DNA from 2 places in the Micromonospora sp. DH13 genome. Region 2 is predicted to be linked to the other one. Evidence: riboswitches for the same ligand, from Rfam matches in the RefSeq annotation. Region 2 holds a riboswitch; the other holds the start of a gene.
What was found. Region 2 has a riboswitch for thiamine pyrophosphate ahead of LPA42_RS24370 (thiamine phosphate synthase). Riboswitches for the same ligand answer to the same signal wherever they lie in the genome.
Positions count from the first base shown of each region.

Region 1: linked by a shared signal. The riboswitch ahead of LPA42_RS20350 (ECF transporter S component) and the one ahead of LPA42_RS24370 (thiamine phosphate synthase) in region 2 are both predicted to bind thiamine pyrophosphate.

Region 1 is NZ_JAHWGR010000021.1:74,162-88,506, forward strand. It holds gene LPA42_RS20315 (DUF4097 family beta strand repeat-containing protein) at 1-796, opposite strand, end outside; gene recO (DNA repair protein RecO) at 898-1,710, shown strand; gene LPA42_RS20325 (isoprenyl transferase) at 1,743-2,522, shown strand; gene LPA42_RS20330 (hypothetical protein) at 2,633-2,818, shown strand; gene gndA (NADP-dependent phosphogluconate dehydrogenase) at 2,895-4,340, opposite strand; gene LPA42_RS20340 (energy-coupling factor transporter transmembrane protein EcfT) at 4,474-5,274, opposite strand; gene LPA42_RS20345 (ABC transporter ATP-binding protein) at 5,306-6,748, opposite strand; gene LPA42_RS20350 (ECF transporter S component) at 6,851-7,441, opposite strand; TPP riboswitch at 7,511-7,616, opposite strand; gene LPA42_RS20355 (permease) at 7,939-8,880, shown strand; gene LPA42_RS20360 (TIGR03943 family protein) at 8,877-9,638, shown strand; gene LPA42_RS20365 (alpha/beta fold hydrolase) at 9,668-10,498, shown strand; gene LPA42_RS20370 (aminoglycoside N(3)-acetyltransferase) at 10,495-11,370, shown strand; gene LPA42_RS20375 (sugar isomerase domain-containing protein) at 11,367-12,116, shown strand; gene LPA42_RS20380 (DUF6328 family protein) at 12,261-12,764, shown strand; gene LPA42_RS20385 (acyl-CoA dehydrogenase family protein) at 13,042-14,345, shown strand, end outside.
Region 2 is NZ_JAHWGR010000029.1:35,537-49,881, reverse strand. It holds gene LPA42_RS24400 (hypothetical protein) at 1-201, opposite strand, end outside; gene LPA42_RS24395 (class I SAM-dependent methyltransferase) at 350-955, shown strand; gene LPA42_RS24390 (ABC-F family ATP-binding cassette domain-containing protein) at 1,012-2,688, shown strand; gene LPA42_RS24385 (aldo/keto reductase) at 2,775-3,719, shown strand; gene LPA42_RS24380 (hypothetical protein) at 3,837-4,385, opposite strand; gene LPA42_RS24375 (ThuA domain-containing protein) at 4,465-10,284, opposite strand; TPP riboswitch at 10,771-10,878, shown strand; gene LPA42_RS24370 (thiamine phosphate synthase) at 10,873-11,499, shown strand; gene thiO (glycine oxidase ThiO) at 11,589-12,674, shown strand; gene thiS (sulfur carrier protein ThiS) at 12,830-13,030, shown strand; gene LPA42_RS24355 (thiazole synthase) at 13,035-13,820, shown strand; gene LPA42_RS24350 (thiamine phosphate synthase) at 13,985-14,345, shown strand, end outside.

The sequences.
Region 1 (14,345 bases), on a different contig from region 2:
TGTCGGCGGCCACGTCGAGCAGCAGCGACGCGCCCGGGTCGTCGACGATGCCCAGCTCGGCCTCGCCGGAGTCGACGTCCGAGCGCACCCGGTACCGGCCGGCGGGCACGACGAGCTGCACGTCGCCGCTGGCGGCGTGCGCCCGCACCGAGGCGGGGGCGGCCAGCTCGACGGTGACGTCGCCGGAATCGGTCTCGGCGTCCACCTGGCCGCCGAGGCGGCTGCCCGTGACGTCGCCCGACGAGGCGCGCAGGGTCGCCGGGCCGCGTACGTCGTCGACCTCGACGTTGCCGGAGCTGGCCTCGGCGCGGACCGCCCCGGTCGCCCGGGTGATCTCCAGGTTTCCCGAGTCGAGCCGGAAGTCCACCTCGCCGACCCGGCTCAGCGTCACGTTGCCCGACCCGGTCGCGCCGCTCACGGCGACGCCTTCCGGGGCGTTCACCTCATAGGAGATCGTGCAGCGGGAGCCGCAGTCGGTGTCGAGCACCAGCTCGTCGCCCCGGATCTCGTACCGGGCTTCGGGCTGGTCGCCGTGGTAGCGCAGCACCCGCTTGATCCGTACCTGGCCGGCGGGGCCGCCGCCGACGACCGTCACGTCGCCCGAGCCGGGCAGCACGGTGACCCGGGCGATCCGCGTCGACTCGACGTCGTCGAAGTCCAGCCGGCGCAGCGACAGGTTGTCGCACCCGGCGAGGAGGATCAGGGCGGCGACGGCCCCGACCGCGACGGCGCGGGCGGGGACGCCGCGGGTGGCGCGGGCGGGGCGGGTGGCGTGGGCGGTCGGGTGCGAGGCCATGGCCGGCACGCTACGGCCGGTCCGGCCCGCCGCGCATCGGGGATCACCCGCCGGGCACCCCGATTCGACCCTGATTCCGTGGGCCGGGGGAGAATGATCGGATGGCCGGGTACCGCCGACAGCTCTACCGCGACGACGCGGTGGTCCTGCGCGTGCAGAAGCTCGGCGAGTCCGACCGGATCATCACCCTGCTGACCCGCCGGCACGGGCGGCTGCGCGCGGTGGCCCGGGGGGTCCGCCGCACCACCAGCAAGTTCGGTGCCCGGCTGGAGCCGTTCGGCCACGTCGACGTGCAGCTCGCCGGCGACCCCAAGGGCAACACCGGCAGTTCGCTGCACAGCGTCAGCCAGGTCGAGGGGATCGACCTGTACGGCAAGCGGTTCCTCGGCGACTATCCGCGCTACACGGCGGCCAGCGCGATCGCCGAGACCGCCGAGCGGCTCACCCCGGTCGAGCGGGAGCCGTCGCTGCGGCTGTTCCAGCTCACCCTCGGCGCGCTCAAGTCGCTCGCCCGGGGCGAGCACGCCACCACGCTGGTGCTCGACGCGTACCTGCTGCGGGGGATGGCCCTGGCGGGCTGGGCGCCCGCGCTGACGGCCTGCGCCGTCTGCGGCACCCCCGGGCGGCACCGGGCGTTCTCCGTGCCGGCCGGCGGCGCGGTCTGCCCGGACTGCCGGCCCCCCGGCGCGGCCCACCCCGCCCCGGCGACCGTCGACCTGATGTCCGCGCTCACCACCGGCGACTGGGTGCTCGCCGACGCCACCGAGACCGGCGTACGCCGGGAGTGCAGCGGCCTGGTCGCGGCGCACCTGCAGTGGCACCTGGAGCGCGCGCTACGCTCGCTGCCGCTGGTCGACCGGGGTGGCCCGACGGCCGGCGGTGCCGCCGCCGTGGACAGGGGGAAGACCGAGTGATCCGATCGTTGAGGGCCGGCCGGCGTGAGCCGGTGCCGCCGACTCCGCACCCGTCGGGCGCCCGGCCCCCGGCGCTGCCGGCCGACGCGCTGCCGAAGCACGTCGCGATCGTCATGGACGGCAACGGCCGGTGGGCCAAGGAGCGGGGGCTGCCCCGCACCAAGGGCCACGAGCAGGGCGAGCACAGCCTCTTCGACACCATCGAGGGCGCGATCGAGCTGGGCATCCCCTACCTTTCGGCGTACGCGTTCTCCACGGAGAACTGGCGGCGCTCCCCGGACGAGGTCCGGTTCCTGATGGGCTTCAACCGGGACGTCATCCGTCGCCGCCGCGACCAGCTCGTCGAGCTGGGCGTGCGGGTCGTCTGGTCGGGCCGCGCCGGCCGGCTGTGGAAGAGCGTCATCTCCGAGTTGCAGACGGCCGAGGAGATGTCCCGGGGCAACTCGACGCTGACGCTGCAGTTCTGCGTCAACTACGGCGGGCAGGCCGAGATCGCCGACGCCGCCGCCGCGATCGCCCGCGACGTGGCGGCGGGCCGGCTCGACCCTGGCAAGGTCACCGAGAAGACCGTGGCGAAATACCTCTACCACCCGGAGGTCCCCGACGTGGACCTCTTCCTCCGCCCGTCCGGCGAGGAGCGGATCTCCAACTTCCTGCTCTGGCAGACCGCGTACGCGGAGCTGGTGTTCCTCGACACCCTGTGGCCCGACTTCGACCGCCGCCACCTGTGGTATGCGTGCGAGCTGTACGCCCAGCGGGACCGCCGGTTCGGCGGGGCGCTGCCCAACCCGGTCGCCCCGCCGCAGCCCTGACCGGCCGCAGCCCTGACGCCGCAGCCCTGACCGGCCCGTAGGGACGCTTACCGGCGTGGCCGGTGGGGTATCACCTCCGGCAACAGCCACGACGGCGGAGGTGAACCCACATGATTCAGAAGCGGATTGCCCAGTGGGCGGTCATGGCGGTCGCCGTGCCGCTGGCGGCGGCCGGCGCGCGCCGGCTCAGCCACACGCTGGAGGCCCGGCGCGGCCCGACCGGCGTGACCCGGATGCTGACCAGGGGCGCCGACCTGCTGCGCCCGCAGAAGGCGAAGCGCCGCCGGTTCTTCTGACCCGACCGGTTCTCCCCGACCCGACCGCGCCGGTGCCGCCCCCGAAGCTTCGGGGGCGGCACCGGCGCGTTGCGGCTCAGGCCTCCACTTCGGAGCGGCCCTCGGTGGCCCACAGGGTGTGGAACGAGCCGTCCCGGTCCACCCGGCGGTAGGTGTGCGCGCCGAAGTTGTCCCGCAGCCCCTGCAGCAGCGCGGCGGGCAGCCGCTCGGCGCGCAGGCCGTCGAAGTAGGCCAGCGACGACGAGAACGCCGGCGTCGGCACCCCGGCCCGCGCCGCGTCGACGACGACCCGCCGCCAGCTCGGCACGCCCGCGCTGACCGCCTCGGCGAAGTACGGCGCGACCAGCAGCGACGGCAGCTCCGGCTCGGCGTCGTACGCCTCCTTGATCCGGTCCAGGAAGCGGGCCCGGATGATGCAGCCGCCCCGCCAGATCGTGGCGGTGCCGCCCAGGTCGATGTCCCAGTCGTACTCGCTGCTGCCGGCGCGGATGTGGTCGAAGCCCTGCGCGTACGCGACGATCTTGCTGGCCAGCAGCGCGCGCCGCACGTCCTCGACGAAGGTGTCGCGGTCCTCGACCTGCCACTTCTCCCCGGCGTCGCCGAAGGCGCGGCGGGCGGCCTCGCGCTGGCCGGCGTGCCCGGACAGCGACCGGGCGAACGTCGCCTCGGCGATGCCGGTGATCGGGATGCCCAGGTCAAGCGCGCTCTGCACCGTCCAGCGGCCGGTGCCCTTCTGCTCGGCCTGGTCGAGCACCACGTCCACGAAGGCCCGGCCGGTCGCCGCGTCGGTGTGCCCGAGGACCTCGGCGGTGATCTCGATGAGGAACGACTCCAGCTCGCCGGTGTTCCACTCCCGGAAGATCTCCGCGATCTCCGCCGGGCTCGCCGACAGCCCCGCCCGCAGCAGGTCGTACGCCTCGGCGATGAGCTGCATGTCGGCGTACTCGATGCCGTTGTGGACCATCTTGACGAAGTGGCCGGCGCCGTCGGGGCCGATGTGCCGGCAGCACGAGGTGCCGTCCACCTGCGCGGCGATCTTCTCGAACATCGGGCCGAGCTTCGCGTACGACTCGGCGGAGCCGCCCGGCATGATGCTCGGCCCGAGCAGCGCGCCCTCCTCGCCGCCGGACACGCCGGTGCCGGAGAAGTGCAGCCCCTTGGCGCGCAGCGCCTCCTCCCGCCGCCGCGTGTCGGCGAAGTGGGCGTTGCCGCAGTCGACGATGATGTCGCCCTCGTCGAGCAGCGGCACCAGCTCGTCGATCACCGCGTCGGTCGGTGCGCCCGCCTTGACCATGATGATCACGGCGCGGGGGCGTTCCAGCGAGCCGACGAAGTCCGCCAGGGACTCGGACGGCACGAACGTCCCCTCGTCACCGTGCTCGGCGACCAGGCTGCGGGTCCGCTCCGGCGACCGGTTGTGCACCGCCACCGTGAACCCGTTCCGGGCCAGGTTGCGGGCCAGGTTCCGGCCCATCACCGCCAGCCCCGTCACGCCGATCTGCGCCGTCGCCTGTTGCGTCATCCGTACCCGCCACCTCTCGCGTCGCCTGTAGTGCTGCGACGGTATCGCGCCGCCCGCCGGACCGGGACCGGTGGTCGACGCGGTGTCACAGTGTGGTGGCGTCCGCCCCGCAGCCGCCGCCCTGACCTGCGGGTCAGCCGATCAGCGGGCGGAACGTGCCCAGGACGACGCTGACCGCCAGCGCCGCCCCGGCCAGCGCCGCCGCACCGGCGACCAGCAGCGCGTCGGCGGGGCCGAACCGCTGCCGCCGGGCGACCGTGCGCGGCGTGGCCGCGTCGAAGCCCCGGGCGTCCATCGCCACCGCCAGCCGGGTGCCCCGCCGGATCGCGCCGACCAGCAGCGCGAACGCCGTCGAGACGAACAGCCGCAGCCGGGCCACCGGGTTGCGGCCGGCGTCCACCCCGCGCGCCCGCCGGGCCATGCTGATCATCTGCCACTCCTGGCCGAGCAGCGGCACCAGCCGGAACGCCGCCAACGCGCCGATTGCGAAGCGGGCCGGGGCCTTCGCGTTCTGCACCAGCGCGTCGGCCAGGTCGGTCGGATCGGTGGTGGCGAAGACGATCACGCCGGGCAGCGCCACCGCGAGCATGCGCAGGGCCAGCCCGAGCGCGGTCAGCAGCACCCCGCTGGTGACCGCCACCGGCCCCGCCTCGACCAGGGTCCGGCCGGTGCGCTCGGCGGCGAACAGGACCAGGGTCACCACGATGCCGGCGGCGCTGAGCAGCAGCGGGGCGGCCCGGCGGGCGAGCACCCCGTAGCGGATGCCGAACAGGGGCAGCACGGCCAGCTCGACGCCGATGGCGACGGCCGGCGCCACCGGGTCGAGGGTGGCGAGCAGGGTGAACGAGAAGACCAGCGCGGCGGCGACCTTCGCCACGGGGTTGCGCCGGGCCAGCGGGGCGCCGGGCACGGCCACCGGAGAGATGCTGATCATGCTGCCACCGCCCGTCGGTGCCCGGTGCCGGTCACGCCGCCACCGCGGCCGGGTCGCGGGTCAGGGTGAGCCGCCGGTCGGCCAGGGCCGCCACGAAGTCCGCGTCGTGGGTGACGGCGACGACGCCGTGCCCGCCGTCGCGCAGCTCGGCGAACAGGTCCACCAGCTCCAGCCAGGTGCGCCGGTCCTGGCCGAAGGTGGGCTCGTCGCAGACCAGCAGGCGGGGCGCGGTGGCCAGGGCCGTCGCCACGCTCAGCCGCCGCGCCTCCCCACCCGAGAGGGTGTACGGGTTCGCGCGCGCCAGCCGCGCCAGGCGCAGCCGGTCCAGCAGCCCGTCCACGGTGGCCCGGACGGCGGCCTCGCCGTGGCCGGTGCGGCGCGGCCCGAGGGCCAGCTCGTCGTAGACCGTGCCGGTGACGAACTGGTGCTCCGGGTCCTGGAAGACCGACCCGATCCGGCGGGCCAGGGCGGGCGCCCGCCAGCGGTGCGGCGCGGTGGCGGCGTCCCGCCCGGCCAGTTCCCGGGTCGCCTCGATCCGCCCCGCCCCGGGCCGCAGCAGGCCGCCGAGCAGCAGCGCCAGCGTCGACTTGCCCGCACCGTTCGGGCCGAGGACGGCGAGCGCCTCGCCGGCGCGTACCGCCAGGTCGGTCGGGGCGAGGCGGGGCGGCAGGCCGGCCCCGTCGGCGGTGAGCAGCGCCGCGCCGCAGGCGGCGGTGGCCCGCCGGGGCGGCACCGTCCGGCCGGGCACCCAGACCCCCTCGGCGGCGAGCGCGTCGCCGTGTGCGGCGAAGACGGCCTCCGGCGGCCCGTCGGCGCGGACGCCGCCGCCCGGCTCCAGCACCACCACCCGGTCGACCAGCGGCAGCGCCTCGGCGACCCGGTGCTCGACCAGGACCAGCGCGGTGTCGGCGGTGACGGCGTCGGCCACGGCCCGGCGGACCAGCGCCGCCCCGGCCGGGTCGAGGTTGGCGGTCGGCTCGTCGAGCAGCAGCAGCCCCGGCCGCGGGGCGAGCGCCCCGGCCAGCGCGAGCCGCTGCTGCTCGCCGCCGGAGAGGGCGGCGGTCGGGCGGTCCCGGTCGTACGGGAAGCCGACCCGGCGCAGCGCCTCGTCCACCCGGGGCCAGATCTCACCGGCGGGCACGCCCCGGTTCTCCAGCCCGAACGCGACGTCGTCGCCGCAGCGGGCCATCACGAGCTGGCTCTCCGGGTCCTGGAAGACGATGCCGACCCGGTCCCGGTCGGCGCGGGGGTCGACGCCGTCGACCTCGACGGTGCCCTCCTGCTCGCCCGAGTCGTCGGACAGCAGCCCGGCCAGCGCGGCCAGCAGCGTGCTCTTGCCGGCCCCGGAGGGCCCCAGCAGCAGCACCCGCTCGCCGGCCTCGACGCTCAGGTCCACCCCGCGCACCGCCCAGGCCCGCCGCCCGGCGTGCCGCCACCCGAACCCCCGCAACACCACCCGCGCCCGTACCGCCATGCCTCCCCGCCCCCTCCGCCCGCCGTCGGTGATCAAGAGGTTCGCGTCAGGAGAGCGCGCTCGGCTGACGCAAACCTCTTGATCGACATGTGGAACCGCGCGCTAGATCGGGGTGCGGGCGCGGGCGGCGGGGAAGCGGTCCAGGGCGCCCGTGGTGAGCAGGGCGCGCAGGAGGGCCCACGCGCCCGCGCCCGCGATGATCGTGGCGCTCACCACGGTGAGCAGGGCGTACGGGAGGCGGTAGCCGGTCAGGTCGTACTCGGCGTTCCACACGAGGAAGTCGAACAGGGCGGCGCCGACGCCGGTGAGCGCCCCGGCGAGCAGCGCGGTCGGCAGCCGGAAGGAGCGGTAGCGGAACGCGGCGAACGCCAGCTCCGCGCCGAGGCCCTGGACCATGCCCTGCGGGATCACCGTGCCGGCCCACTGGCTGCCCAGCAGGGCGGACAGGACGGCGGCGACGGTCTCGCAGTACAGGGCCGCGCCCGGCTTGCGGATCACCAGGCCGCCGAGCACGGCCGGCATCAGCCAGACCCCGTAGAGCAGGGTCTGCGCGGGCGGGAAGAACGCGAACGCCCCCTCGGTGGCGCTCCAGACCAGGCCCCAGGCCCAGAAGATGACGCCGAAGGCGACGGCGATCACCGAGGCGACCACGATGTCGATCGTGCGCCAGCGGTTGCTGTCGGTGTGGTTCATGGTGGCTCCCAGTCCTTGACGAACCAGGAGAAGACGCACGCCGCGCCCGGTGCACCGGACGTCGACGCGGCTGGAGGTCGACCGAACTCCCTGCGCTGGCATTACCCAGATCAGGTTCGAGGGTCTGCGGGCGGTGCCCGCACTCTCAGCGCTGTGCGCTCCCCTGTCGGATGTGAAGTTGTCTCCCCGACGCTAACACCCGGGAAGATCACCGGGCAAAGTGATCTTTCCGCAGCTCACGAGGGAGGATCCCGGAACCCGGTCACCGCCGTTTCGGCGTCGTCCATCGACCCGGCCCGCTGGGCGCGATAGTGTCGCGCCGCCGAACCTCACCCGCCTCCAGGGAGCAGACCGTGGCGTCGACGACCGACAGCTCCGCGCCGCCCGCCGGCCCCGACGGGCGGGCCCCGGCGACGGGGCCGGGCGGCGGGGACGGGCCGGACGTACCCCAGGGGGAGGCGGCGTCGGGCGGGCCGCGACGGTCGCTCGGCGGCCGGATCGGCTCGGTCGAGGTGCTGGCCGCGCTGCTGGTCCTCCTGATCGTGTTCCGCGCGCCGCTGGCCGACGCGCTGTCCGCGCCCCGGCTGCAGACCTGGACGACGGTCTTCGTCTCGGTGCTGGTGCAGGCCGTGCCGTTCCTCGTCTTCGGGGTGCTGCTCTCGGCGGTGATCGCGGTCTTCGTGCCGCGCTCGTTCTGGGCCCGGGCGCTGCCCCGGCACCCGGCCCTCGCGGTGCCGGTGGCCAGCGCCGCCGGCGTGGTGCTGCCCGGCTGCGAGTGCGGTTCGGTGCCGATCGCCGGGTCGCTGATCCGGCGCGGCGTCACCCCGGCGGCGGCCCTGGCGTTCCTGCTCGCCGCCCCGGCGGTCAACCCGGTCGTGCTCGCCGCGACCGCCGTCGCCTTCCCCGGCGCACCGGAGATGGTGCTCGGCCGGGCGGTGGCCAGCCTGGTCGTCGCCATGGTCATGGGGTGGCTCTGGCTGCGGCTCGGCCGCGCCGACTGGATCCGGCTGCCGCGCCGGCCCGAGCTGGACGGGGCGTCGCGCGGCGCGGCCTTCTGGGCGGCCGTGCGGCACGACGTCGTGCACGCCGGGGGCTTCCTGGTCGTCGGCGCGATGGCCGCCGCCAGCATCAACGTGCTGGTGCCGGAGCGCTGGCTGCAGACCCTGGCCGACAAGCCGGTGCTGTCGGTGCTCGCCCTGGCCGTGCTCGCCGTGCTGCTGTCCATCTGCTCGGAGGCCGACGCCTTCGTCGCGGCGTCGCTGTCGCAGTTCTCCCTCACCTCCCGTCTCGTCTTCCTGGTGGTCGGTCCGATGGTCGATCTCAAGCTGATCTCGATGCAGGCCGGCGTCTTCGGCCGCCGGTTCGCGGTCCGGTTCGCCCCGGCGACGTTCGTGGTCGCCGTCGGGGTGGCCAGCCTCGCCGGGGCGGTGCTGCTGTGAACCGGCAGGCGCAGGCCGTCGTCCTGCTGCTGCTCGGCGGCGCGGTGGTCCGGGCCAGCGTCACCGACCTCTACCTGCGCTACGTCAAGGAGGGGCTGCGGCCGTTCCTGATCGCCGCCGGGCTCGTGCTGATCGCCGCCGCCGTCATGACCCTGTGGTACGACCTGCGCCCCACGCCGCGCGGCGACGCCCACGGGGCCGACGACGGGCCCGGGACGGGCGGGCACGCGGAGGACGACGACGGGCACGGGCACGGCCACCACGGGCCGCGCGTCGGCTGGCTGCTCCTGCTGCCCGTGCTCGGGCTGCTGCTGGTCGCCCCGCCGGCCCTCGGCTCGTACGCGGTGGGCCAGGCCGGCACCGCGCTCGCCGGCCAGCAGCAGTCGGACTACCCGCCGCTGCCGCCGGGCGACCCGGCCCCGGTCACCGTCCTCGACTACGCCTCCCGGGCCCTGTTCGAGCGGGGCGCGTCGATCGGCGAGCGGCGGGTCCGGCTCACCGGGTTCATCGCGCCCGGCCCCGACGGGCAGCCGATCCTGGCCCGAATGGTGCTCTCCTGCTGCGCCGCCGACGGCCGCCCCGTCAAGCTGGGCATGACCGGCGACGTGCCCCTGGGCCTGCCGCCCGACACCTGGGTCGAGGTCACCGGCCGCTACAGCGACCGGGTCGGGCGGGACCCGGTCAACGACGCCGAGATCCCCTACCTCGCCGTGGAGTCCTGGCGGGAGGTGCCCGCCCCGAGAAACCAGTACGAGTGACCGGCCCCGGCCTGGGTAGGCTGCCGATCATGCGGGTCGACGCGCGAGGGTTGACGTTCGAGGTGCACGCCGGCGGGCCGGCCGACGGCGAGCCGGTGCTGCTGCTGCACGGTTTCCCCCAGCACAGCGGCGAGTGGGACGAGGTCACGCCGGCGCTGCACGCCGCTGGGCTGCGCACGTACGCGCTCGACCAGCGCGGCTACTCGCCCGGCGCCCGGCCGGCGGAGGCCGAGGCGTACCGCATTCCCGAGGTGGTCGCCGACGCGGCGGCGGTGCTCGACGCGCTGGGCGTCGACGCGGCCCACGTGGTGGGGCACGACTGGGGCGCGATCGTCGCCTGGGGACTGGCCGCCGCCCACCCCGACCGGGTGCGCACCCTCACCGCCGTGTCGGTCCCGCACCCCGCCGCGATGGCCCACGCGCTGGCCACCGACACCGAGCAGAAGGCCCGCTCGTCGTACATGGCGCTGTTCCGCAAGCCCGGCAAGGCCGAGAAGGTGCTGCTGGCGTTCCGGGCCGTCGCCCTGCGCCGGCTGCTCGGCGGCATCGGCGACGCCGCCCGGGTCGCCCGGTACGCCGACCCGATGCGCGCCCCGGGCGCGCTGACCGCCGCCCTGAACTGGTACCGCGCGATGTCCGGAAAGGACCTCGCGGCGGTCGGGCCGGTGTCGGTGCCGACCACGTACGTGTGGAGCGACCGGGACACGGCGGTCGGCCGGGTCGCCGCCCGGGCCTGCGCCGCCCACGTGACCGGCGACTACCGCCCCGTCACGCTGGCCGGGGTGTCGCACTGGATCCCCGACGCCGCACCCGGCCCGCTGGCCGAGGCGATCCTGGCCCGCACGGCCACGGCCCGATGACGCCGGCACCGGCCGCCCGGCCGCACACCCGCGCCTCGCTCGCCGCGCAGCTCACCGACCTGGGGGTACGCCCGGGCACGGTGGTGCTCGTGCACGCCGGGCTGAAGGCGCTCGGGTTCGTCTGCGGCGGCGCGCAGGCGGTGGCGCTCGCGCTGCGCGACGTGCTCGGCGAGCGGGGCACGGTCGTGGTGCCCACCCACACGCCGGAGAACAGCGACCCGGCCGAATGGACCAACCCGCCGGTGCCGGCGCAGTGGTGGCCGGTGATCCGGGCCGAGACGCCCGGCTTCGACCCGGCGGTCACCCCGAGCCGGTTCATGGGGGCGCTGGCCGAGACCGTCCGGGGCTGGCCGGGTGCCCGGCGCAGCGACCACCCGCAGGTCTCCTTCGCCGCCCTCGGGCCCGCCGCCGAGCGGATCGTGGCCGGGCACCGGCTGGCCGGCATGCTCGGCGAGGACTCGCCGCTGGGCCGGCTCTACGACGCCGACGCCGACGTGCTGCTGCTCGGCGTCGGCCACGACTCGAACACGTCGCTGCACCTGGCCGAATACCGGCAGCCCGCCCCACCGAGGCGACGGGAGGGCGCGGCGGTGCGCACCCCGGACGGCGGCCGGCGCTGGGCGGGGTGGGACGACATCGTGCTCGACGAGAGCGACTTCCCCCGGCTCGGGGCGGCGCTGGAGGCGACCGGCGCGGTGCGGGTCGGCCCGGTCGGCGACGGGACGGGGCGGCTGATGCGCCAGCGGGCCGCGGTCGACTTCGCGGTGGACTGGCTGGCCCGCCACCGGGCAACGGTGGCCGGCGGCCGGACAAGGACCGACGGGACCGGCGAGACGCCGGACGGCAGCCGGGGGACGGAGGACGACGCATGACGGTCAGCGCCGAGGACTACCTGGCGGTGGTGACGGAGACGATCGGCCGGGTGTCGGCCAGCCAGCGGGAGGCGGTGGGCCGGGCGGCCGACCTGATCGCCGACGCGCTGCGCGCCGACGGGGTGGTCCACGCGTTCGGCACGGGCCACTCCGAGGCCCTCGCCATGGAGATCGCCGGCCGGGCCGGCGGCCTGGTGCCGACCAACCGGATCGCGCTGCGCGACGTGGTGCTGCGCGGCGGGGCCCCGGTCGACGTCCTGGGCCCGCTGCTGGAGCGGGATCCGGCGGTGGCCCACCGCCTCTACGAGCTGGCCCCGGTCCACCCGTCCGACGTGTTCGTGGTGGCCTCCAACTCCGGGGTCAACGGGGCGATCGTGGAGTTCGCGGCGCTGGTGACCGGGCGGGGGCACCGACTGGTCGCCATCACGTCGGCGCAGCACTCGGCGCGGATGGCGTCCCGGCACCCGTCGGGGCGCAAGCTGGCCGACTTCGCCGACGTGGTGCTGGACAACGGCGCACCGTACGGCGACGCGACCCTGCCGCTGCCCGGCGGCGGCGCGGTCGGCGCGGTCTCCTCGATCACGGCGGCCCTGCTCGCGCAGCAGGTCACCGTCGAGGTGGTGGCCCGGCTGCTCGCGGCGGGGGAGCCGCCCCCGGTCTACCTGTCGGCCAACATCGCCGGCGGCGACGCGCACAACGACGCCCTGGAGGCCCGGTACGCGGGCCGGATCCGCCGGGGGGCGTGACCGCTTCCGATCGGGCCCGGCCGCGCCCCGCCGTCCCGCGCGGGCGCGGGCGTGAATGGGTTTCGTCGTCGATCCGATCGGGCAATGGCGATGCTGCCGGCGGGCCGCACCCGCCGGCAGTACCGTCGCCCCCGGAGGTAACGCGTGTCCAAGGAAACCGAGCGGCAGCGCTGGCAGCGCAACTTCGCCGACCTGCTCCAGGAGCTGCGGGTCGCGCAGACCGGTGTGCAGATCCTCTTCGCGTTCCTGCTGACGCTGCCGTTCAGCAACGGTTTCACCAGGACCAGCGACTTCCAGAAGGACGTCTACATCGTCGCGCTGCTGTCGGCCGCCGCCGCCACCGCGATGATCATCTCCCCGGTGGCCTTCCACCGGGCGCTGTTCCGGCAGGGCCGCAAGCCGGAGCTGGTCCGCTTCGCCCACCGGATGGCCAGCGGCGGGCTCGGCTTCATGCTCGTCTCGATGGTCAGCGCGGTCCTGCTGATCACCGACTTCGTGCTGGACCGGGGCATCGCGTTCGTGCTCACCGCGGTCACCGCCGTGTGGTTCCTGACCTTCTGGGTCTTCCTGCCGTTCGCCCGCCGCAACTGGGGCGAGGACGACATCGACGACGACGATGACGACCCGCAGACGCTGACGGGCGACTGACCGCGCCCGCTGCGACCAGCGGCGACGCTGTCGGAAATCCGAAGTGCACGCGACGCTACCCCTGGGTAACAACCGGGGGTAGCGTCGCTTGTGAGTCGAGCACGTCGACGCATCCGGACCGAGGTTCGAGGAGGCAGCCGTGACCACGACGCAGAACAGCCGACCCGCGCCCGACCCGGCGGAGGGAGCCACGCCGGGCGCCGGCCCGCAGCCGGCGCAGGCGAGCGCGGCGGCGGACGACGCCGGCCCGACGCCGGCCCAGGGAAGCACCGGGCCGCTGCCGGCGGAGGCCGGGCAGGTGTCCGAGAAGGAGGCCCGGCAGGTCGCCGAGGCGGCCCGCGAGTCGGCCTGGGACCGGCCCAGCTTCGGCAAGGAACTGTTCCTCGGGCGGTTCCGGCTCGACCTGATCCACCCGTGGCCGCGCGCCGATCCGGCCGAGGACGCCCGCGCCGAGGAGTTCCTGGGACGGCTGCGCGCGTACCTGGCCGCCGAGGTCGACGGCGCGGCGATCGAGCGGGACGCCCGCATCCCCGACGAGGTGTTCCGGGGCCTGGCCCGGCTCGGCGCGTTCGGCATGAAGATCGACCGGAAGTACGGCGGGCTCGGGCTGAGCAACCTGCACTACTGCCGGGCGCTGATGCTGGCCGGCTCGGTCAGCCCGGCGATCGGCGCGCTGCTGTCGGCGCACCAGTCGATCGGCGTGCCGCAGCCGCTCAAGATGTTCGGCACCGCCGAGCAGAAGCAGCGCTTCCTGCCCCGGCTCGCCGCCGGCGAGGTGTCGGCGTTCCTGCTCACCGAGCCCGACGTCGGCTCCGACCCGGCGCGGCTGGCGACCACCGCCGAGCCGACCGCCGACGGCACCGGCTACCGGCTCAACGGGGTGAAGCTCTGGGCCACCAACGGCACCGTGGCCACGCTGCTGGTGGTGATGGCCCGGGTGCCGGCGACGCAGGGGCGGCGCGGCGGGATCACCGCGTTCGTCGTCGACGGCGACGCCGAGGGCATCACCGTGGAGCGGCGCAACGAGTTCACCGGTCTGCGCGGCCTGGAGAACAGCCTCACCCGGTTCCACGACGTGTTCGTGCCGGCCGAGAACGTCATCGGCGGCGAGGGCAAGGGCCTCAAGATCGCCCTGACCACCCTCAACACGGGGCGGCTCTCGCTGCCGGCGATGTGCGTCGGCGCGGGCAAGTGGTCGCTGAACGTGGCCCGGGAGTGGGCCGCCGACCGCGTCCAGTGGGGCCGGCCGGTGGGCGAGCACGAGGCGGTGGCCCAGAAGCTCGCCTTCGTCGCCGCCACCACGTACGGCATGGAGACGATGCTCGACCTGTGCTGCCTGCTCGCCGACGACGACCGCAACGACATCCGGATCGAGGCGGCGCTGGTCAAGCTGTACGCCAGCGAGATGGCCTGGAAGATCGGCGACGAGCTGATCCAGATCCGGGGCGGGCGCGGCTACGAGACCGCCGACTCCCTGGCCGCCCGGGGCGAGCGCCCGGCGGCGGTCGAGCAGATGCTGCGGGACCTGCGGATCAACCGCATCTTCGAGGGCTCCACCGAGATCATGCACCTGCTGATCGC
Region 2 (14,345 bases):
TGCGAAGGCCGACGCCGGGGGCGGGGGCGGGGCGGCCGCGGGCAGCGCGATCCGGCTGGTCCGGGGCAGTGACGGCGTCGGGAAGCGGGACGGCGCGGGCCCGGTACGGGCGGGCGGGCGGTTCCAGGCCACCGACAGGTCCGACCCCGGCCCGGGGTGCCCCTCGAAAGCGTCCTCATCGGACTCGTACCGATACACCATGCGACCCAGAGTAGGGGCTATTGTCCCTTTAGGGGGTAATACCCGGAAACTGCGGCGGGTCCGTCGGGCCGCCCCGGCGGGCACGCGGCCGGGCCGCCACCCCGGACCCCGCCCGGCGGGCGGCGACGCCAGTGCGAGAATGCCGGGCGTGACCGGCGACCACTACTTCTCCGCTGAACCCGGAACCGCCGCCCGCCCCCGGGAGGTCGAGTTCACCGTCGCCGGGCGCGACTACACGCTGACCTCGGCCGGCGGCGTCTTCTCCGCCGACCGCCTCGACTCCGGCACCGCCGTGCTGCTGCGCAAGGCCGACCTGCCGGCCCCCGACGCCGCCGGGAACCTGCTGGACCTGGGCTGCGGCTTCGGCCCGATCGCCTGCGTGCTGGCCGGCAGCGCCCCGGCCGCCACCGTCTGGGCCGTCGACGTCAACGAGCGGGCCCGGGCGCTCACCGCCGCCAACGCCGAGCGGGTCGGCGCGGCCGACCGGGTCCGGGTCGCCGCCCCCGACGACGTGCCGGACGACGTGACGTTCGCCCAGCTCTGGTCCAACCCGCCCATCCGGATCGGCAAGGAGGGCCTGCACGAGCTGCTGCTGCGCTGGCTGCCCCGGCTCACCCCCGACGGCGTGGCCTGGCTGGTGGTCGCCCGCCACCTCGGCGGCGACTCGCTGCACCGCTGGCTGACCGAGCAGGGCTGGCAGGTGGGCCGGCACGCCAGCCAGAAGGGCTACCGGGTGCTGCGGGTCACCCGCTGACCTGCGCACCGGTAATCGGCTGTCGCCGGGCCGGCCCGCTCAGGCAGGATGCCCGGGTGGGATACGTGGACGTGGCAGCCGTGGGGCACATCCTCCCCGACGGCCGGGAGCTCTTCACCGACGTGTCGTTCCGGGTCGGCGAGGGCGCCAAGGTGGCCCTGGTCGGGCCGAACGGCGCGGGCAAGACGACGCTGCTGCGGATGGTCGCCGGCGACCTGCCGGTGCGCAGCGGCGGGATCGCCCGCTCCGGCGGGCTCGGCGTGATGCGCCAGTTCATCGGCATGATCGGCGACGACTCCACCCTCGCCGACCTGGCCCTGTCGCTCGCCCCGCCGGCGCTGCGCGACGCCGGCCGCCGGCTCACCGAGACCGAGGCGGCCATGCGGGCGGCCGAGCTGCGCGGCAAGTTCGGCAACGCCGCCGCCAAGGCCCAGCTCGCGTACGCGGACGCGCTCGCCGCCTGGGGCGAGGCCGGCGGGTACGACGCCGAGGTCGTCTTCGACACCGTCGCGACGATCGTCCTCGACACGCCCTGGGAGGTGGCCCGGGAGCGTCCGGTGCGTACCCTCTCCGGCGGCCAGCAGAAGCGGTTCGCCCTCGAACTGCTGCTGCGCGGCCCCGACGAGGTGCTGCTGCTCGACGAGCCGGACAACTTCCTCGACGTGCCCGGCAAGCGGTGGCTGGAAGACCGGCTGCGCGAGTCGGCCAAGTCGGTGCTCTACGTCTCGCACGACCGGGAGCTGCTGGCCCGCACCGCAGACCGGGTCGTCGCCGTCGAGGGCGGCAGCGCCTGGGTCCACCCGGGCGGCTTCGCGAGCTGGCACGAGGCGCGGGTGGCCCGGCACGCCCGCCTCGACGAGCTGCGCCGCCGCTGGGACGAGGAGCATCAGAAGCTGCGCGAGCTGATGCTGATGTACAAGCAGAAGGCCGCGTACAACGACGGGTTGGCGTCGCGGTACCAGGCCGCGCAGACCCGGCTGCGCAAGTTCGAGGAGGCCGGGCCGCCGCCCGTACCGCCGAAGGACCAGGACATCCGGATGCGCCTGACCGGCGGGCGGACCGGCAAACGCGCGGTGATCGCCGAGCAGCTGGAGCTGGACGGCCTGACCTACCCGTTCGACCTGGAGATCTGGTTCGGCGACCGGGTCGCGGTGCTCGGGGCCAACGGCACCGGCAAGTCGCACTTCCTGCGGCTGCTGGCCCGGGGCGGCACCGACCCGGACCCGGCCAACGGCCCGGTCGACGGGGCCGCCGCGCTGGCCCCGGTGGCGCACGACGGGGTGGTCCGGCTCGGCGCGCGGGTCCGGCCCGGCCACTTCTCGCAGACCCACGACCGGCCCGAGCTGATGCAGAAGACCCTGGTCGAGGTGCTGTGGCGCGGCGACGACCACCGGGCCGGGATGGACCGGCACGCGGCGATGGCCGCGCTGAGCCGGTACGAGCTGGCCGGGCAGGGCGACCAGCGCTTCGGCACCCTCTCCGGCGGCCAGCAGGCCCGGTTCCTGGTGTTGCTGCTGGAGCTGTCCGGGGCGACGCTGCTGCTGCTCGACGAGCCGACCGACAACCTGGACCTGGCCAGCGCGGAGGCGCTGGAGGCCGGCCTGGCGGCGTTCGCGGGCACGGTGATCGCGGTGACCCACGACCGCTGGTTCACCCGCTCCTTCGACCGCTTCGTGCTGTTCGGCAAGGACGGCGAGGTGACTGAGACCCCCGACCCGGTCTGGGACGTGTGAGGGGTAAGGAAGGGCCCCCTGTTAACGCATAACGGTGTAGAAGGGGCCCTTCCTTGCACCTGGCATAGGGTTGGCGCGTGACTGAGATGACGTACCGCCGGCTGGGCGACTCCGGGCTCGTGGTGTCCGTGGTCGGCATCGGCTGCAACAACTTCGGCCGCAAACTCGACCTCGACGGCACCCGGGCGGTGGTCGACGCGGCGCTCGACGCCGGCATCACCCTGTTCGACACCGCCGACATCTACGGCGAGCCGCAGGGCGCCTCCGAGGAGCTGCTCGGTCAGGCGCTCAAGGGCCGCCGCGACGAGGTGGTGCTGGCCACCAAGTTCGGCATGGACATGCACGGGGCCAACGGGGCGGACTTCGGCGCCCGGGGCTCCCGGCGCTACATCGCCCGCGCGGTCGAGGCGTCGCTGCGGCGGCTCGGCACCGACCACATCGACCTGTACCAGATGCACGAGCTTGACCCGGGCACCCCGATCGACGAGACGCTCGCCGCCCTCGACGACCTGGTGCGCGCCGGCAAGGTGCGCTACCTGGGCAACTCCAACTTCGCCGGCTGGCAGATCGCCGACGCCGACTGGGTCGCCTCGTCCAACGGGCACACCCGGTTCGTCAGCGCGCAGAACCACTACTCGCTGCTGGAGCGGGGCGTCGAGGCCGAGGTCATCCCCGCCTGCGAGCGCTTCGGCCTCGGCATGCTGCCGTTCTTCCCGCTGGCGAACGGCCTGCTCACCGGCAAGTACCAGCGCGGGGAGGCCGCCCCGGCCGGCAGCCGGCTCTCCGGCGGCGGCCGGTACGCCGAGCGCCTCGCCGCGGCCCGCTGGGACACCATCGAGGCGATCGGGGCGTACGCCGCCGAGCGGGGGCTCACCATGCTGCAGGTGGCCATCGGCGGGCTGGCCGCCCGGCCCGCGGTGACCTCGGTCATCGCCGGGGCCACCACCCCGGAGCAGGTGCGCGCCAACGCCGGTGCCGGCGCGTGGCAGCCCGACGACGACGACCTGGCCGCGCTCGACGCCATCCTCTGAGCCGGTCGACGGGACGGGGCCGGTCGACGAGGGACCGGGCCGACCGGCAGGGCCGAAACGAAAGAGGGACGCCGGGGCGACTCGCCCCCGGCGTCCCTCGTCCGGCTTCCGGCCCGGTCAGGCAGCCGGCCCCCCGGGCCCGGCCGGCCGACGCCGCCGCACGAGCAGCAGCGGCACCGCCCCCAGCAGCGCGACGGCGACGAGCCCGCCGGCCGCGTACGTCCACCAGCCGCCCCCCGACCGGTCCCGCTCGTCGGGCCCGGCCTGCACGGCGACGGGCCGTGGCGCGGGCGCCGTCTGGGCGGGGCGGGCCTGCACCGTCGCGGTCGCCGACGTCTTGTACGGGGCCGGCGCGGTGACCGTCACCCGCCAGCGACCGGGGGAGAGCAGCGGGCCGCTGGAGTAGAAGCCCTGCCCCTCCCCGGACATTTCGAGCTGCACCGGACCGGCCGTCCGGTCGCCCTCGCCCTTGGCGGTGAGGGTCAACCGCACCGGCTGATCCAGTCGGTGGCCGTCGGAGTAGACGGCCAGCACGGTGACCCCGCCGGCCCCGTCGCCGCCCACCGACAGCTTGAGCTTTCCGCCGTGCGCCGCCGCCGGGCCCGCCGGCAGCGCCACCAGGCACGCCGCGACGAGCGCGGCGGCGAGGATCCTGAGGGTACGCATCACACGTGCTCCACTCGCTCGGTTCGGGTGGGGCCGCCCCCGCCGTCGTGGTGCACGGCGGGAGCGGCCCCGTCTTCCGTTACAGCGAACCGCCCTCGGCGATCCGGGTGGGGTCGGCGCCGAGCCGGCCCGCCCCGTCGACCGACTTGTTGTCGTTCGCCTTGACGCCGGCCTTGGTGGCCGCGCCACCGAGCCGGACGATCATGGCGTCGGCGTCCCGGACCAGCACGTCCCGGACGTCCGTGTCGGTCACCAGGGCGGCATCGGTGGCCAACGCCTTGAAGGCGGTCAACTGCTGCACCGCCCGCTTGTCGTTGCCCTCCGCCTCGGAGGCCCGCACCGCGTCCAGCTTGTTGGACAGCTTGCGGTGCGCCACGTTGGAGAGTCGTCCGGTCGCCTTGAACCGGTCCAGCAGGTTCTGCATGTCCCGGAACGAGGTGGTGACGTAGAACCGGACCGTCGAGGAGGTGGAGTTACCCGCCTTGTCGGTCGCGGTCACGACCAGCTCGTGCAGGCCGAGCGGCAGCTCGTACATGGGCTGCAGGGTGCCGCTGGCGTACGTCTTGCCGTCCAACTTGCCGGACATCGTCTTGACGCCGGAGGTCGGGTCGACCGCCTGCCACGAGATCCGCACGTCCTGGCTGTCGCCGTAGAGCTGGCCGTCGGCGATGCCGGAGACCAGCAGCGTCGGCTTGTCACCGTCGATCTTCACGACGGCCGACTTCAGCGACTCGGCGTTGCCGGCGGTGTCGGTGGCCCGGTAGAGCAGCTCGTGCGAGCCGTTCCCGGTCACCTCGACCGGCGCGGTGTACGCCGTCCAGGCCCCGCCGTCGAGCGACCACTCCAGCTTCTTGACCCCGGAACCGGCGTCGGTGGAGGTGAGCACCACCGGAACCGTGCCGGCGTGCCAGCCGTCGTCGTTCGCCGGGGCGAACGCCGCCGAGCTGACCGGCGCCGTGGCGTCGATCTTCACGGCGACCTTCTTGGCCTCCTCCACGTTGCCGGCCTTGTCGGTCGACCGGAACCGCACCTCGTGCGCGCCGTCACCGGTGACCTGCACCGGCTCGGTGTACGCGGTCCACGTGGTGGCACCGTCGAGCTGGTACTCGGTGGCGGCCACCCCGCTGCCGCCGGCCTCGTCGGCCGCCGCGAGGGTGACCGTGACCGGCGCGGTGTGCCAGCCCTCGGTCGGGGTGCCGGAGACCGTGGCGGTGGTCACCGGCGCGGCCGTGTCGGCCACCTTGGTGGAGAGCCGGAAGTAGTCGAACGACGCGGTCTTCGACGTGGCCGCGTTGGCCCCGAGGGTGAACAGACCGATCTTCGGGGTGGCCCCGACGGCGGTGTTGCTCACCGTGCCGAGCGTCGTCCACTCCTGCCCGTCAGCCGAGTACGACCCGGTGAAGTCGTTCCCGGTGCGCGCCACCCGCAGGTACCACACGCCCGAGGTCAGGTTGGAGACCTGCGGCTGCGGGTTCTGCACGGTACCGCCGACCTCGCTGCGGAACTCGAGCCGCCGGGAGACCGTCTGACCGGCCTGGTTGTCCACGATGAAGTCGAACTTGACGTAGTTGTCGTCGTCGGCGTGGACGATCAGACCCGCCTGCTGGTACTGCTCGGCCAGCAGGCTGCCGTCGACCTTCGTCTCCAGGGTCCAGTCGCCCGAGGGCGCGGTCTGGAGGATGAAGTTCGTCGGGCCGGTGTTGCCGGTGCCGTAGATGTCACCCTTCGGCACGTCGATCTGCAGCGTGCCACCGGTCACCCGGTAGGTGGCCGCGTCCTCCCGCAGGATCGCGTTCCAGCGGCACTTGTCGAGCGCGGTGCCGCCGAACTCGTCCGACGGGTCGACCGGGCCGGCCGGCTCGTCGGGCGTGACCTGGAAGAAGTCGAACTGTGCGTCCACCACCGGGGCGGTGGTGCCGCCGTTGAGGGCGAACAGGCCGATCCGGGGGTTGCTGATCCCGGCGAGCGCGGCGGACCGGCCGACCGGGGTGAACGTGGTCCCGTCGCCGGACATCTCCGCCGTCAGGTTGGTGCCGTCGCTGGTCATCCGCAGCCAGATGGTGTCACCGGCCGGCGCGGCGGTGGCGTCCGCCCCCTCGTTGCGGGGCGACCCGGCCGTCTCCCGGATGAACTCCACCCGGCGGGAGCCGGAGTAGAGCAGGTCCAGCTTGGCGTAGTTGTCGTCGTCGCCGTAGATCAGCAGGCCGGCCTGCTGGTAGTTGGCGGTGACGGGCAGCGTGACCTTCGTGGTGGCCTGCCAGGACCCGCTGGGCGCGGGCTGGAGGACCAGGTTGGTGGCGCCGTTGGTCGTGCCGTACAGGTCACCGGAGGCGGTGGGCAGCCGCAGCGACCCGCCGGAGACCGAGTAGAGCTGGTTCTCCCGGACCACGGTCCAGCGGTCCTTGTCCAGGCTGGTGCCGACGAAGTCGTCCGAACGCGCCCCGAAGCAGGACGTGTTGGCCGCCTCCACCTTCACCGGGACGGTCACGTACGCCTTCGCGCCCCGGGCGTCGGTCACCGTCAGGGTGGCGGTGAAGGTGCCCGGCACGGTGTACGTGTGGGTGGCGTCGAGGGTCGACGCCGTCTTGCCGTCGCCGAAGTCCCAGGCGTACGTCAGCGGGGTGTCGCCCTCGGCGTCGGTGGCCGTGCCGTCGAAGGCGACGGTGACCGGCGCGATGCCGGTGGTCGGCGTCGCCGTGGCGCTGACCTGCGGCGGCGCGTTCTCGGTGACGCCGCGGCCGATGAAGTCCATCCAGTTGACGTTGAACAGCGAACCGGTGCCGCCGGCCGGGTCCTTGGCGAGGAAGTACAGCGTGCCCTCAGCCGGACCGGTGACCGGCGCGGTCACGTCGACGAACTGCTGCCAGCCGCCGGTGCCGGGCACGTCCGCGGACGCGACCAGCGGGCCGTCGACCGTGCCCGAGCGGACCTCGATCCGCCCGCCCTGGACCGACGAGGCCGCCCGGAAGCGGATCGAGTCGATCCCGGTCAGGCTCGCCGGGGCGAGCGACCACCAGTCACCGTCCTCGATGAAGCCGATGTTCTGGTTGCCGCCGGCGGTGTCGGTGGTGGTCTCCTTCTGCACGCCCGGGTCGCCGCCGCCGGTGCTGCCGGGGGCCCGGCCGGTGGCGGTGAAGTACTCGGCCTGCTTGCGCTTGGGCTGGAGCTGCTCGATCGCCCGGCCGGTCAGCTCGCCGGCGCCGCCGGCGCCGCCCTTGTCGGTGTACGTCGCCTCGAAGACGCCGAAGACGTTCGCCTCCGCGCCGTGGCCGGAGGCCAGCGAGGTCTGCACGGTGCCGGTGCAGCCGGTGTGCTGCTCCAGCGGGTGGGCGTGCTCGTCGTGGCCGAGCAGCACCTGGAGCTGGACCCGGTCACAGTCGATGGTGCCGTCCTCCGGGTCGGTCACCTTGATCGTGTACTTGACCTGGTCGCCCCACTCGAAGAACCCGCCGTTCGGCGGGAACTCGATGGTCACCGTCGGGGCGGTGTTGCCGACCGTCACCGGCACGTTCGCCACGGCGGTACGACCCGACGGGTTGGTGACGGTGAGCTGGGCGGTGTAGTCGCCGGCGGTGGCGTAGGTGTGCGTCGGGTTCGCCTCGGTGGAGGTCTGCCCGTCGCCGAACTTCCAGGCGTAGGTCAGCGTGCCGCCGTCGGGGTCGCGGGAACCGGCGCTGGAGAAGTTCACGGTCAGCGGCGCGGGCCCGGAGGTGGGGTCGGCGCTGGCCTGGGCGATCGGGGCCCGGGAACCGGCGGTGTAGTCGATCCGGTAGACCCCGGAGTTGTCGTTGTTGCCGCCGAAGCCGCTGCCCCACTCGATCAGGTAGAGCGCGCCGTCCGGCCCGAACTCGAAGTCCATCGGGCGGACCATGGTCATGCCGGTGAGCAGCTGGTTGATGTCGATCAGCGACTTGCCGTCCTGGCTGACCTGCATCGTGTACATCTTCGACTGGTTCCACTCACCGAGGAGCGCCTTGCCGTCGTAGTACGCCGGCCACTTGCGGTCCGACGTGCTGTCGGCGTCGTACCGGTAGACCGGGCCGCCCATCGGGGCGCCGCCGCCGCCGATCTCGGGGAAGCGCGGGTCACCCGCGTAGCCGTAGTCCACGGTCGCCGGGATGGCCGGCGGCAGGTTGGTCAGGCCGGTGTTGTTCGGCGAGTCGTTCACCGGCGCGGCGCAGTTGAACTTCGCCCCGCTCGGCCCGTTCGGGAAGGTGTAGTCGTTGTACGCCTTGTTGTTGCCGGTGCAGTACGGCCAGCCGTAGTTGCCGGCGGTGGCGACGATGTTCCACTCCACCAGGCCCTCGGGGCCGCGGTCCGGGTTGGCCGAGTTGGCGTCCGGTCCGTAGTCGGCGACGTAGAGGGTGTCGGTCTTCTGGTCGACGCCGATCCGGAACGGGTTACGGAAGCCCATGCCGAAGATCTCGGGACGGGTCTTCGCGGTGCCCGGCGCGAACAGGTTCCCCGTGGGGATCGTGTACGTGCCGTCGTCCTCCGGGTGGATCCGGATCACCTTGCCGCGCAGGTCGTTGGTGTTGCCGGCGCTGCGCTGCGCGTCGTAGTCCTGCCGGCCGGCCCGCTCGTCGATCGGCGTGAACGCGTTCGACTCGAACGGGTTGGTGTTGTCGCCGGTGGCCAGGTACAGGTTGCCCTTCGAGTCGAAGGTCATGCTGCCGCCCGCGTGGCAGCAGGTGTTGCGCTGCGTGTCGACCTGGAGGACGACCTTCTCGGTGGCCTTGTCGATGGCGTCACCGTTGACGGTGAACCGGGACAGGTAGTTGCGGGGGCCGCCACCGGCCGGCGCGTAGTAGAGGTAGATCCACTTGTTGGTGGCGAAGTCCGGGTCGAGGCGGAGGCCGAGCAGGCCGTCCTCGTTGCCGGTGAAGACGTCCAGCTTGGTCGCGGTGACCGTGTTGCTGGTGTCCGGCTTGATGATCTGCACCCGGCCGTCACGCTCGGCGTAGAACACCCGACCGTCCGGAGCGATGTCCAGCTCCATCGGGTTGTTGGTGTTGCTGTCCAGCGTCACCTTGTCGAAGTTCGAGGTCTTCGAGGCGCCGCAGTCGGCCTTCTCCACGCCCGCGGCGGTGCGGATGCCGCCGAGCAGGTGGGTGAGGAACTCGGGCTCGACGTACGACTGCTGGGTGTGGCCGCCACCGGTGTACCAGGCCCGGCCGCCGTCGTAGTCCTGGCACCAGGCGGTGGGGTGGTCGGCGCCCATCGCGCCGCTGCCCGGCGTGTAGGACTTCTCGTCCAGGCTCGCCAGGACGTGCACGTTGGCGCGCGGGTTGGTCCGGAAGTTGTACCACTCGTCGAACCGGGACCACTTGTCCGGCAGCGTGGCCGTGGACGGGTGGGCGTGGTCCTCGACCTTGACGGTGGCCTGCTGGTTGGCGGGGTGGTTGTTGAAGTACGCCCCGACCAGCTTGCCGTACCAGGGCCAGTCGTACTCGGTGTCCGAGGCCGCGTGGACGCCGGCGTAGCCGCCGCCGGCCTTGATGTAGCGCTCGAACGCGGCCTGCTGGTCGGCGTTGAGGACGTCACCGGTGGTCGACAGCCAGATCACGGCCTGGTACTTCGCGAGGTTGGCGTCGTTGAACGCGGCGCCGTCCTCGGTCGTGTCGACGGTGAAGCCGTTGTCGACGCCGAGCTTCTGGATCGCGGCGATGCCGGCCGGGATCGCGTCGTGCCGGAAGGCGGCGGTCTTGGAGAAGACGAGCACCGAGAACGGGTCGGTGGCGGCGGCCGCTACGGGGGCCGCCAGGGGCGCCGCCTGCGCGGCGGCCGGTGCGGCCTGCGCGGGGGTGCCGGCGACCAGGCCGGTGGCGACGAGGGACAGGCTGAGAAGTGAGGAACTCAGGATGCCGCGAGGTATGCGGCGGCGGCGGGATGGAGACACTCCATGCTCCTTTTGTCCGAGCTGGACAGTGGTGGGCTCGGGGAGGACTTCGCCGCAGACCGTCCCCGGTCGGTGCGGTGCCTGGGTCAGACCAGGGCCCAGGCACCTGTAACGTCGGTGCGGGCCGGGCCCGCACCTGTCGGACCGGTACGCGAGGGGGTCGCGTACCGCTGGTCGGTGCGCGGCCACGCCAGGGCCGCTCACCGGTCGGATCGGGTGCGCGACCACGCCAGGAGCCGCGTACCGGTAGGTCGGTGCGGGCCACGCCGAGGCCACGCGCCGAAATATGTCGATCGGTTGAACAAATTAGCGCCGCTGGACTCGTTTCCGGCAAGGCGTCGGCGTGTAACGATTCGGTATCGGCGATCGACCTATCCGGCGCATGCGGAGGAATGGGGAGAAGCGGCTCGCCGGCCGGCTGACCGTGGTCTGGACCACCGGTCGGATCCCTTGGCGGATCAGCCGATTCGTCGTACGGTGACACGGACGTAACCCACGGGAGCCCGGTGTACCGGGCTGAGAGGGGGGCTGGAGCCCCCGACCGTCGAACCTGATCCGGGTAATGCCGGCGCAGGGAGGAGAGTTGCCGTGCCGTCCCTTGGGCGACTGCATCTGATCACCGACACCCGGCCGGGGCGGGACCCGCTCGCCGTGCTGCGCGCCGCCCTGCCGGTGGCCCGCGCCGAGCTGGTCGTCCAGGTCCGCGTCACCGACGACGCCACCGACCGCGAGGCGTACGACCTGGCCCGGCGGGCGGTCGCCCTGTGCGCCCCGTACGAGGCGATGTGCCTGGTCAACGACCGGCTGCACGTGGCGCTCGCGGTCGGCGCGGCCGGCGGCCACGTCGGCGCGGACGACCTGCCGGTCGCGGCGGCCCGCCGGGTCCTCGGCCCCACCGCCGTGCTCGGCGCGACCGCCCGCGCACCGGGGCCGGCCGCCGAGGCGGTGGCCGGCGGTGCCAGCTACCTCGGCGTCGGCCCCTGCCACGCCACCGACACCAAGGCGGGCCTGCCGGACCCGATCGGCCCCGAGGGGGTACGCGCCGTGACCGGGGCCGTGGCGGTGCCGGTGATCGCCATCGGCGGGGTGACCGCCGCGGCGGTGCCGGCGCTGCGCGCCGCCGGGGCGTACGGGGTGGCGGTGGTCGGGGCGCTCTCCGCCGCCGCCGATCCCGCGCGGGCCACCGCCGAGCTGCTCGGGGCGTTGACGTGCTAGCCCGCGCCGAGGTGCCAGCCCGCGCCGACGGGTTAGGAAGGGACCCTTCCTATGCAGAAAGCGTTAACAGGGGGCCCTTCCTTGCCGACGTGGCGGTGGTGGGGGGCGGGGCCGTCGGGCTGGCGGTCGCGTGGCGGTGCGCGGCGCGCGGGCTGCGCGTCACCGTGCACGACCCGGCCCCCGGGTCGGGCGCGTCCCACGTCGCCGCCGGGATGCTGTCGCCGGTCGCCGAGGCCTACTTCGGCGAGCGGGAGCTGACCGGGCTGCTGGTCGCCTCGGCCGCCCGCTGGCCCGCGTTCGCCGCCGAGCTGACCGCCGCCAGCGGCGTCGACCTCGGATACCGCACCGAGGGCACCCTCGTCGTCGGGCTCACCGGCGACGACCTGGCCGAGGCACAGCGGCTCTGGTCGTACCAGCGGGACCTCGGGCTGCCCATCAGCCCACTGCGCCCGTCGGAGCTGCGCGACCGCGAACCGGCGCTCGCCACCCGGGTGCGCGGCGGCGCGGTCGCCCCCGGCGACCACCAGGTCGACCCCCGGCGGCTGGTCACGGCGCTGCGCACCGCCGCTGAGCGGGCCGGCGCGACCCTCGTCACGGGCGCGGTGCGGGCGCTGTCCGACCTGGACGCCAGGGTCACCGTCGTTGCCGCCGGCTGCGGGGCCGCCGCCCTCACCGGGCTGCCGGTCCGGCCCGTCAAGGGCCAGATCCTGCGGCTGCGCGCGCCCGATGGCGGCCCGCCGGGCTTCCGGCACGTCGTCCGGGGGTACGCCGACGGCGAACCCGTCTACCTGGTGCCCCGCGAGGACGGGGAGGTGGTGGTCGGCGCGACCGTCGAGGAACGCGCCGACACCGACGTCACCGCCGGGGCGGTGCTGCGGCTGCTCCGCGCCGCCGTGGATCTCGTCCCCGAGCTGGCCGAGTACGAGCTGGTCGAGGCGACCGCCGGGCTGCGCCCCGGCACCCCCGACAACGCCCCGATCATCGGGCCGCTGCCCGGCCGGCCCGGCGTGCTCGTCGCCACCGGCCACCACCGGCACGGCATCGTGCTCACCCCGGTCACCGCGGACCTCGTCACCGACCTGATCGTCACCGGGCCGACGGCCCCCACGACGGCGGACCCGCTGCTCGCCCCCTGCACCCCCGAACGGTTCGCCGGCCAGCGACTGCCCGGCTGACCGTCGCCGCCCCGACCGACCCGATCGATCCGCGTCACCGATCCGCGTCACCGGTCCGACCGCGCCGCCGCCGACCCGGCCGATCGCGTCCGGCCCGGGCCGGCGCATCCCGTCCCGGTGGCGGGCCGAGGACGCATCCGAGGAGGAACACCCACATGGAACTGACGGTGAACGGCACCGGGCGTACGCTGCCCGCCGGCGCGACCGTGGCCGACGCGGTCGGCCTGGTCACCGACCAGCGGCGCGGCCTCGCCGTCGCGGTCAACGGCGAGGTCGTGCCGCGCGGCGGCTGGCCGGCGACCCCGCTGCGCGACGGCGACCACGTCGAGGTGCTCAGCGCCGCCCAGGGCGGGTGACGACATGTCCCACGAGGGCTCCTCGTTCGAGCTGGGCGGCGTGACGTTCGGGTCCCGGCTCATCCTCGGCACCGGCGGCGCGGCCAGCCTGCACGCGCTGGAGCAGGCGATCCGGGCGTCCGGCACCGAGCTGGTGACGCTCGCGCTGCGCCGCGTCGACACCGCCCCCGGCATGGGCGGCGGGCTGCTCGACCTGCTGGACCGGTGCGGGGTGCGGCTGCTGCCGAACACGGCCGGCTGCTACACGGCCGGCGAGGCGGTGAAGGTGGCCCACCTGGCCCGCGAGGCGTTCGGCACGGACTGGGTGAAGCTGGAGGTGATCGGCGACGAGCGCACGCTGCTGCCCGACGGGGTGGAGCTGCTGCGCGCCGCCGAGACCCTGGTCGCGGACGGGTTCACCGTGCTGCCGTACACGTCGGACGACCCGATCCTGGCGCGGCGGCTCGCCGACGTCGGCTGCGCGGCGGTGATGCCGGCGGGCGCGCCGATCGGCTCCGGCCTGGGCGTGAACAACCCGCACCACATCCGCCTGATCCGGCAGAGCGTCGACGTGCCGGTGATCCTCGACGCGGGGATCGGCACGGCGTCCGACGCGGCGCTGGCCATGGAGCTGGGCTGCGACGCCGTGCTGCTGGCCAGCGCCGTCACCCGCGCCGCCGACCCGGTCGCCATGGCGAGCGCCATGCGGTACGCGGTCGAGGCGGGCCGCCTGGCGGCCGGGGCGGGCCGCATCCCGCGCCGCTTCCACGCGCTGGCCTCCACCCCCGACGAGGGAAGGCCCGCCCTGTGACCCCACCCCCCACCCCGCCCTCTGCCCCGCCTCCCGCCTCACCCCCCACCCCGCCCCTTGCGGATCTTGGAAGGAAATGGCCCCTCCAGGGGCCGGAATCTTCCAAGATCTTGCCACCGACGCCCTGCGGCGTCGTCCTGCTCGCCGATCGGGGAGGGGACGTCATGGGAGGGAGCGCGCCGGGGGCGCTCGTGCGGGTGGTGGCGGGTGCCGTGGCCGGGGGAGTGCGCTGGGTGGTGCTGCGGGAGAAGGACCTGCCCCGCGCCGAGCGGGCCGCGCTCGCCGCCGACCTGCGGCCGATCCTCACCGAGGCCGGCGGCACCCTGCTCGTGGCGGGCCCCGACCCGCTCGGCGGCGACGCCGTGCACCTCCCGGCCGCCGGCCCGTACCCGCCGCCGCGCCCCGACCACGCCCTCGCCGAACCGGTCCATCGCGCCGACCGTGCCGACCGCCCCGGCCCCGCCGGTCGCCCCGGCTACCCCGGCCCCGCTGATCGCCCCGGCCCCGCCGGTCGTCCCCGCCCGT